DNA from 3 places in the Sodalis sp. RH16 genome. Region 1 is predicted to be linked to each of the others. Evidence: riboswitches for the same ligand, from Rfam matches in the RefSeq annotation. Region 1 holds a riboswitch; each other region holds the start of a gene.

Region 1 (3,274 bases):
AGCAAGGGGGGCAGCAACAAGAGCAATGCCATGACGATAACGATCCCGTCGATGATTCTTCCCCGGTGCCTGTCGCGGGGATTGCGCCAGGCTGACGGCCGGGTGTCCCCCACCGGAAAAGCCTTGGCCAGACGCTGGCTGAACAGTACCAGGCCCAGGCAGCAGATCATTTGCAGCAATGCCAGCAGCGCCGCGCGGCCGGGATCGTAGTCGTAGCTCAGCGCTTGGTAAATGGCCAGTTCGATGGTGGTGGCTCCGGGCCCGCCCCCCAGGGATAGCACGGTGGCGAAACTGGCGAAGCACAGCATAAAAATCAGCGCCGCCGCCGGCAGTAGCTGACGGCGCAACCAGGGCCACTCCAGCAGCCGGAAAAAATTCCAGCCGCTGATATTGAGCTGTGCCGCCAGCTGGCGGTGTTCCACCGGGATACTTTCCAGTCCCTGCAGCAGCAGCCGCGTCGCCAGCGGCAGGTTAAAAAAGACATGGGCCAGCAGAATACCCGGCAAACCATAGGGGGAGAAACCATAAGGCAGGTGCAGCGCCGCGCTTATCTGCGCCAGCCAGCCCTGGCGGCCGTAAACGTCCAATATACCGAATACCGCCACCAGCACCGGCATCACCAGCGTCATGGCGCAAAAGCGCAGCAGCAGCAGGCGGCCGGGGAAACGACGGCGAAAAAGCGCCCGGGCGAGAAAAATCGCCGGCAAGACCGACAGTACCGCCGACAGCAGCGCCTGCCAGAGGGTAAAACGCAGCACATGGCGAAGATAGCCGTCGGTCAGCATATCCCGCCATTGGGCGGCCGGGGCATTGATCCATAACGCGCCCACGGCCGACAGCGCAATGGCGGCCAGCAGCGTGGCCGCCAACAGTCCCGGCCATAGCCAGCGGGGGATTATTGGCTGACGGCGCGCAGCCATGTCTGGGTCCAATTGTTCCGTTGTTTCGCCACTTCCTGCGGCGTATAGGACAGCGTTTTTTGCGGCGGCTGGTCAAAACCGGCCGGCAGCGGAGTCTTTATCACCGGGTACATCCAGTTGCCGGTGGGGATGGTCTGCTGGAAGGCCGGCGTCACCATAAAATGCATAAACTGCTGCGCCAGCTCGGGATTTTTACTGGCGGCCAGTTGGCCGGCCACTTCCACCTGCACATAATGCCCTTCGCTGAAGGACGCGGCGGCGTAATTATCCTTTTTCTCTTCCACTATATGGTAGGCCGGCGAGGTGGTGTAGCTGAGCACCATATCCGCTTCCCCTTTCAGGAACAGCCCATAGGCCTCGCTCCAGCCCTTGGGCACGGTAACGGTCTTTTTCGCCAGACGTTGCCAGGCCTGTGGCGCGTCGTCGCCATAGACTTTTTGCACCCACAGCAGTAAACCCAGTCCGGGGGTGCTGGTGCGGGGATCTTCATAGATGATTTTCAGCGGCGCCGGGCCATCGATAAGCTCATGCAGGCTGGCGGGGGGATTTTTAAGCTTGTTTTTATCGTAGACAAAGGCGAAATAGCCGTAATCAAAAGGCAGAAAAGTAGCGTCATGCCAGCCGCCGGGCAGGGTAAGTCCTGCGGTATCCACGTTATGGGGTTTAAACAGATGGGTATCCTGGGCGGCCTGGATCAGATTATCATCCAACCCTACCACCACATCCGCACTGCTTTTTTTCCCTTCGATGCGCAGGCGATTGAGCAGCGCGACGCCGTCTTCCTGGACGATGAATTTCAGTTCACAGCCGCATTGGGCTTCAAAGGCCTTTTTAATAGCCGGGCCGGGACCCCATTCGGAGGCGAATGAATCATAGGTGTAAACCGTCAATACGGGTTTTGCCCATGCGGGTATGGAAGCCAGTAAAATAAGGGAAGGTAACCATTTTTTTATCACGTTGCGCTCCTGAAAAGAAGTATGGCAAAGGAGTTCTGAGGCAGCGCGGCGCGCTCTCAAATCCCTTCGCCGGTATTAACCGGATCAGGTTCGACGGGTGTGGTCTCAGCGAAATTCACCGGCGGCATAGCGCCGGAAAAAATCGCACCCCGTTGAGAACGCGTTCATTGTAATGGGTTTGTTCGCCTCTTGACAGCGTTTAGGAATCCGGCGGCGCAAACCAGGCGGATTTGAAATCGAACCAGCCGAGGGCATTCATGCGCACGCCGCGCATGCTGCGTTGCCCTTGCAATATCATCCGGTGGTGAAACAGAGGGTGCAGGCGATAATCGGTGACCAGCGCGCTGCACCACTCCGCCAGCGGTAATTGCCGGCTGCGCCAGGTTTGCGCTATCCGGGCGAAATCAGTTTGCAGGCAGTGATGCAGTAACGGCATTTCATAGAAGGTAGCGAACAGCGAGAATTCCAGCGGCGGGGAGAAGTTGGCGCTGCCAAGCCAAATGTCGCTCTGCGCCGCGCCCTGATGCCAGGCTTCGTAGTTCAGGGTGTTGACGGTCAACTGGATATCCAGTCGTGCCAGGACCTCGGTCAAGGCGCGGCATAAATCATCAAATTCGGAATGGGCGTGGTAAACCGTCAGCCTGAGATGGGTCAGTCCCGACGGTTTCGGGCGCGCCTCGGCGACCTTGTTGTGGTGCCAGCGCGGCAGGATACCGTAGGCCGGCGACCAGTAGTGCTGATAGGCCGGTCCGGCCTGCACCAGCATGGATATCGGGTCGATGTTTTCGCAGAGCCAGCGGCGATGTTCCGGGTTTTGCATCAGCGGCGAGCGCTGATCGAACAGAATAAAATAGCAGCCGTCCCCCAGGCGGGTTTCCAGCTCATCATGGCCGCTGTCGTCCCCTTGCAGTTGCACCCCTGAGTAGGTCAGCTCAGCGGTAAGATCCGGCAATACCCAGATATTCACCTCATCAATCAGTGCTCGATAGCCGAAATAGTCATCAAAAGCCCGGATTTTCAGCTGGCTCGGGCCATTGTTGACCACGGCGTAGGGCCCGGTGCCGATGGGACGTCGGGTAAAATCAGGTAATGTTTGCCACTCCTGCGGCAAGATCATGGCCGATACGCTGCTCAGCAGCCAGGGCAGCCATTCGTCCGGCGCGGACAGGGTGATATCAACGGTATTGGCGGTGGCCGAGCTGACGCTATCCAGATGGCTGAACAGCGGCTGGTCTTTCAGGCGCAGCAGCGACAGGCGCACATCGTCGGTGGTCAGCTCGCGTCCATGATGAAAATGAATGGCCGGGCGCAGATAAAAACGCCAATGGAGCGCCGAGACCCGCTGCCAATGGTGGGCCAGATCCGGCTCCAGTTCCCCATTTTCCTCATTTATCCGGG
Region 2 (3,274 bases), 1.0 Mb from region 1:
TCCTTGTGATGTGACAAACACCATTTCGCCATAATGGAACCGCCGCGGGAGACGATGCCGGTTAACCGTTTGGCGGTCATGGGCACATAGCGCAGCAGCACGCCGGCATGAATGGTAAAGTAGTCCACCCCTTGTTCCGCCTGCTCCAAGAGGGTATCGCGGAACGTTTCCCAGGTCAGATTCTCCGCCACGCCGTTGACCTTTTCCAGCGCCTGGTAGATGGGCACCGTACCGATGGGGACCGGGCTGTTGCGCAGTATCCATTCCCGTGTTTCGTGGATATAGCGTCCGGTGGAGAGATCCATTACGGTATCCGCGCCCCAGCGCGTGGACCATACCAGTTTTTCCACTTCTTCTTCGATGGAAGAACTTACCGCCGAGTTGCCGATGTTGGCATTGACCTTCACCAGAAAATTGCGGCCGATAATCATCGGCTCCGATTCGGGATGGTTGATATTGGCGGGGATGATGGCGCGGCCCTCGGCAACCTCCCGCCGCACGAATTCCGGCGTGATATTTTCCGGCAGCTCGGCGCCGAAGCCATGGCCGGGATGCTGTTGCAATAGCACCTCGCCGCGGATTCGTTCACGGCCCATGTTTTCACGCAGCGCAATGAACTCCATTTCCGGCGTCACGATACCCGCCCGGGCGTAATGTAACTGTGTGACGCAGCGCCCAGGTTTGGCGCGCTGCGGCATATGGCCCGGTGCAAAACGGATTTCATCCAGACCGTCGTCGGCACGCCGCTCCCCGCTGTAACGAGAGCTTAATTCACTGACGGTTTCGGTATCCGCCCGGCGTTCGATCCAGTTGGCACGCAACGGAAACAAACCGGCGCGTACGTCAATGGATATCTCCGGGTCGCCATAGGGTCCGGCGGTATCGTATATCGGCACCGGCTCGTTCTGTTCATATCGGGGGGCGCTTTTATCACCGCCGATCATGGTCGGACTGAGCTGTATTTCACGCATCGGCACCCGGATATCGGCACTGCTGCCCTGCAAATAAATGCGGCGGGACTGGGGGAACGCCTCGCCTTTCAGGCGGTTGATAAAATCCTGGGCCTGTGCCCGCTGTTCGCGGCGGGAAGGAGTGGTGGGTAGAGACATAGCAATTCCTTATAAAGAAGTTAGGGAAAATTGCTTGTCCGGAGCGCTACGGGAGTAATAAGACAGGGCTGGAATCATATGTCGATCGACGATGATTCTTGGCGTTGAATTACTCTTGTTCCCTTCGCGGGTATTAACCCGATCAGGTTCCGCGGATCCCGAATTAACGGTCTCAGCCTGGCGTAATGTACGCGCTAGGCACTCCGACAAGATACCGGCTCATCACGAGCCAACGTTTGCTGACAAAGTGCCCCTACTCGTTGACGCCGGGGCGATTGGTCAGCGTTGCGGCTCAGATGAGCCGAAAAGGATGCTCAGACCCGGCGTTAAGCCAGGCGCGAGGCATCCGGGTCATTATTGGCGGCGGGTTCCGAGGGCCGATAGTCCGCTCGGTGCTCCAACGCCTTTTGAATCAGCTTGTCCTCCAGCGAAAACCGGGTGCCCAGCGCCTCGCCGACGCCGGAAAGGGCTTCCTGGAACTCCATGCAGTTGTCATGATCCACGGCGGTCTCAAATTGGCTGTCATAAAACGACATGATTTGTTGCGTATTTTCCTGCAAAGCCTGGTAGATCTGCGTTATTAAAAGACGGTTGGGACCGCTTTCGTCCGCCTCCGGCACGATACGATCGTACACATGAAAATGGCCGGCGGACAGATAGTCCACGAGATGATGGCAAAAGTCGTCCAGCGCGTTTTCATCCAGAGGAGTATGCTTTTCTTTGTTGGGCTTAAGACCGATGAGATGGTAATAAGCAACCAGTAAGCCCCGGCGGGCCACCAGCCATTGGTCAATAAGTTCGTTACTGCCGCCAACCCGTTGAGCCAAGATTTCCAGCTGGTTTAACATGACAGACTCCGATGTAATAAAAGTAACGCTGCGTTATTTATCTTTTAAAGCTAAATTCTAGATTGCCAGTGAAAAAGGGGTAGTGCAACTAAAATGGAACAAGAACTCAGCGGTAACGAACACGGCTGGTGGGTCGTCAGCCAGAACAGCAAATTGTGGTTACCCCAAGGGGAATTGCCGTTTGGTTTGGCCTCCGCCTGGTCGCTGCAGGGGTTTACTGCAACCCCCATCGGCGAATGGGCAGGGTCTACCGCCTGGCTGGTACGCCATACCATGCCCCGGGATATGGGATCGGTCCGGCAGATCATTGACCAAGACCCCGGCCTGTTCCAATTGGCAGGGCGGGGTGTCCAACTGGCGGAATTCTACCGGGCCCACCGGTTTTGCGGCTACTGCGGACATACCATGCGCATTAGCGGCAAAGAGTGGGCTTGCCTGTGCGATCATTGCCATGAACGCTATTACCCGCAAATCGCTCCATGCATTATAGTTGCGATTCGCCGGGGCGATGAAATTTTGCTGGCCCAGCATACCCGCCATCGCGGCGGCATCTATACCGTGCTGGCCGGATTCGTCGAAGTGGGTGAAACGCTGGAGCAAACGGTGGCCCGCGAGGTCATGGAAGAGACCAAGGTGAAGGTGAAGAATGTACGCTATGTCACCTCTCAGCCATGGCCTTTTCCCCATTCGCTGATGATGGCTTTTATGGCGGAGTATGACGGTGGCGACATCACCCCCGATCACAGCGAGATCCTGGATGCCGGCTGGTATCGTTACGATGCATTGCCGTTATTGCCGCCGCCGGGCACCGTGGCCCGCCGGTTAATCGAGGATACGGTGGCCCTATGTCGCGCGGATCGGGATGCCGACAGCTCTATTGCGACAACCCGTTAATAACAAAGGAAATCCAGCATGGATGAATTGAAAAACGATCGTTACCTGCGCGCCCTGCTGCGCCAGCCGGTGGATATGACCCCGGTCTGGATGATGCGGCAGGCCGGTCGCTACCTGCCGGAATACCAGGCGACCCGCGCCGAGGCCGGGGATTTCATGTCGCTGTGCAAAAACGCTGAATTGGCCTGCGAGGTGACGCTGCAGCCGTTAAGGCGTTATCCCCTTGACGCGGCGATTCTGTTTTCCGATATTCTGACCATCCCCGATGCCATGGGATTGGGACTCTATTTTGAACAGGGAGAGGGGCCGCGTTTCGAGCGGCCCCTCTTATCTTTCGGCGACATAACAAAATTACCCATTCCCGATCCCGAGCAGGAATTGGTGTATGTCATGAACGCGGTGCGTACCATCCGAAAAAATCTG
Region 3 (3,274 bases), 510 kb from region 1:
GCTTAACGTCTTCGACGCCCGCCATCTGCAATATGCCCGCTCGCTGTTGAGCTACGCCGAAGGTGTGTTAACCGGCATGTCACCACCACTGGTGGAAATGATGGACGGGTCCAATCCCCTGCCCGACCTCTAAATCATCGGCATGCAGCAACGCCTGCTGCAAATAGGCTTTCGCCGCCCGCAGGGTTTGCTCCCAGTCGTCATATTGCGGGCGCAACGCCGCCAACGCGGCGGACAGCGTACAGCCGGTGCCGTGGGTATGGCGGGTATTGACCCGCAGGGCATCGAACCGCAGCTCCCCGTCGGCGGTAATCAGCCAATCGGGGCTGGATTCTCCATGCAGATGGCCGCCTTTCATCACCACCGCCCGGCAACCCAAGGCCAGCAGCGCCCGGCCCTGCTCACGCATGCCGCTTTCATCGGCCGCCGGCGGGCAGTTCAATAATGCCGCCGCCTCCGGCAGGTTGGGGGTGATGATGGATGCCAGCGGCAACAGTTCATCCCTTAGCGCCGACACCGCATCCGGCGCCAGCAGGAAATCACCGCTTTTCGCCACCATAACCGTGTCCAGCACCACGAAGGGGATGGGATATTGCCGGAGTTTTTCCGCCACTACCCGGACGATATCCTCCTGCCCCAGCATGCCGATTTTGGCGCTGTCGATACGCACATCGCTGAGCACCGAGTCCAGCTGTTCACCTACAAACTCAGGAGTGATGGGATAGATGGATTGCACGCCGCGGGTATTTTGCGCCACCAGGGCGGTAATTACCGTGGTGCCGTAAGCGCCGAGGGCCGAAAAGGTTTTCATATCGGCCTGGATGCCGGCCCCGCCGCTGGGATCGGTACCGGCGATGGTCAAGAGATTCCGGATGCGGCTCATTGCAGCTGCTCTCCCTGGAGAGTATAGAGTCTATCAAGGAAATCCACGGCAAAACTGCCGGGCCCCCTGACGTCAGCCGCGGTGAGCCGGCCGGCGCGGGCCATGACTTTGCAGGCGGCGGCCACGTGCGACAAACGATCCCCCGGCAGCGCGCAAAAGGCCGCCACCACCGCCGATAACGCGCAGCCGGTCCCCGTCACCCGGGTCATCAGCGGATGGCCGTCATTGATGGACCATATCCGCTCCCCGTCGGTGACAAAATCCACCCGTCCCGTTACCGCCACCAGCGTGTGATGGTCCGTGGCCAGCTTCCGGGCGGCGGACAGGGCCAGGCTGGAATCATCGGCACTGTCCACGCCGCGTCCCAGAGCGCTCTCGCCGGCCAAGGCCAGGATCTCGGAGGCATTGCCGCGGATGGCGGCCGGGCGCAGCGGCAGGAGGCTATGGGCGAACCCGGTTCGATAGGCAAGAGGTCCCGCCGCCACCGGATCGAGTACCCACGGAGTGCCGGCCTCGTTAGCGGCCTGGACGGCGGCCAGCATGGCCTCCGCCTGGCGGCGGCGCAGCGTGCCGATATTCACCAGCAGGGCATCGGCCATGGCGCTGAATTGCGCCGCCTCTTCCGGATCGACCACCATTGCCGGCGCGGCGCCGAGCGCCAGCAGGGTATTGGCGGTAAAAGCCTGCACCACGTCATTGGTCAAGCAATGCACCAGCGGCGCATGCTGCCGAAGCAAATCAAGGGAGGCGGCCGCGGTCAGGCCGGGAAATTCCATAGGTTGTACAGTCATATTGCTCCCAGCCGGCGTTTAAGAAGACGGGATCCGGAGGAAGGGACGCCGTGACTTCCCTACGCTGGCATTATCCAGATCAGGTTATGCGGGTTAAATCTCAGTCCGCTGCGTAACAACGGACACCCCGAGTCAAGTCTGTTGATTATCCGGGTGCGGGAAGAAAAGATCAACGATCGCAGGGGACTTCCTGCAAGCCATGCCGCAACAGCATCCGGCCGATGCACCCATCGCCGGTGCGAGGCGAGGAACCTGCGCCGGTGGGGGTCAGCAGCCAGACGGGGCGATTATCAAGCCAGGCCGGCTGAACCAGCCCCGACTCGGCCAAGGCCTCGATACGGCCCAAGAGCCAGGGATCGTTATCCACCGGCAGGGAGATTGGCCAGGCCGGATTGCCAAGGCACTCATGGGAAACGTTATTCAAAATGCGTTGCAGCACCTCTTTATCAACAACATTGGAGGCGAAGGCCGTCAAAGGGAATAAAAAAAGCAGATAAGGGGCAATAATTTTACACATGTAATATAATCAATCCTATTTGCTTCCTGCTGTATTTTCAATGTCTATTACCGACACTGTCTACAACTTCGCGGCGCCGGTATCCCGTCCGATTAGATTAAAAGAGAGGGTATAAACGCAGCTACAATAAACATCAGGTTTTAGCTTTCCGAGGTGAAACCCTGAGAAAATGAATGTAATTAGCACATCAATATATGGATCTGGTTTAATAAAAATTAAATAATTTTTATTTTGGATAATAAAACAGAACACACAAGACCAGCGAAGATAATATTATCCAACCTTATCGTTCATAAAGCATTAACTGAAAAGCTTGAGCTCCATGGCACGGCTAATGGCATGTTTAGCATTGACAACGCCAAGCTTATCAATAATATTTCTTATATGAAATTTTACCGTTCCTTCTCTGATGGTAAGAATAGTGGCCACCTCGCCATAGGTTTTACCCGCGCTGGCCCAGAATAATACTTCTTTTTCCCTGGGCGATAGCAGTGCATGGGTGGGTGGGCCGCCGTAAGGCTGCATAGCGCGCATTTCGGCGCGCATAAAATTGATCACTTTTTCATGGGTGGTAATCAACAGCATCTGGAATTTTTCCTTATTTTGCTCGATGATACGATAAAAATCCGAGCTGCCGGTGCGATTGGTGAGGCTCAGCGTCGCCAGATTGTCGTCGCCGTCATGCAACGTGAAGGTATAACCGCTGTTCAGACGATAAAATTTCGACAGATTGAAAAAACTGTGCTGATGGATTATCGCCGGATTGTCAGGCCAAATAAATGGCGAAAATTTCCGGCATGCGATGATCATGACCGGATCAATTTTTTGATAGCCATGGTTTTTATATTGATTAATCCAGCCCGCCGGATAATCGGATATTATAGAGGCAGGAAAACTGTGTGATTTGTTCATCATTAAGTAAGCAAAACAAAAAACATGAGTATTCTTGAAAATCTGGATAAGATAGAGCTTAAGTTCTTTTTTCATGGCTGTGATAAAAACATCTTGGCTGTTTTCAACTGATTTTTCCATAATCTATGCCTGCAATATTAACTAATACTCATCATTTAATATTCCCGCCAG

Evidence for each region. A riboswitch is a leader RNA that binds a small molecule or an ion and turns the genes downstream of it on or off. The one in region 1 is predicted to bind thiamine pyrophosphate.
Region 2: another riboswitch for thiamine pyrophosphate. It lies ahead of thiC (phosphomethylpyrimidine synthase ThiC); the one in region 1 lies ahead of thiB (thiamine ABC transporter substrate binding subunit).
Region 3: another riboswitch for thiamine pyrophosphate. It lies ahead of thiM (hydroxyethylthiazole kinase); the one in region 1 lies ahead of thiB (thiamine ABC transporter substrate binding subunit).

Annotation. Positions count from the first base shown of each region.
Region 1 covers NZ_CP178737.1:420,568-423,841, reverse strand. The annotation lists gene thiP (thiamine/thiamine pyrophosphate ABC transporter permease ThiP) at 1-920, opposite strand, end outside; gene thiB (thiamine ABC transporter substrate binding subunit) at 896-1,876, opposite strand; TPP riboswitch at 1,920-2,038, opposite strand; gene sgrR (HTH-type transcriptional regulator SgrR) at 2,076-3,274, opposite strand, start outside.
Region 2 covers NZ_CP178737.1:1,440,066-1,443,339, reverse strand. The annotation lists gene thiC (phosphomethylpyrimidine synthase ThiC) at 1-1,109, opposite strand, end outside; TPP riboswitch at 1,212-1,325, opposite strand; gene rsd (sigma D regulator) at 1,436-1,957, opposite strand; gene nudC (NAD(+) diphosphatase) at 2,051-2,851, shown strand; gene hemE (uroporphyrinogen decarboxylase) at 2,870-3,274, shown strand, end outside.
Region 3 covers NZ_CP178737.1:6,051,024-6,054,297, forward strand. The annotation lists gene ACL2XJ_RS27625 (hypothetical protein) at 1-133, shown strand, start outside; gene thiD (bifunctional hydroxymethylpyrimidine kinase/phosphomethylpyrimidine kinase) at 80-883, opposite strand; gene thiM (hydroxyethylthiazole kinase) at 880-1,674, opposite strand; TPP riboswitch at 1,714-1,814, opposite strand; gene ACL2XJ_RS27640 (hypothetical protein) at 1,844-2,191, opposite strand; gene ACL2XJ_RS27645 (helix-turn-helix transcriptional regulator) at 2,492-3,223, opposite strand.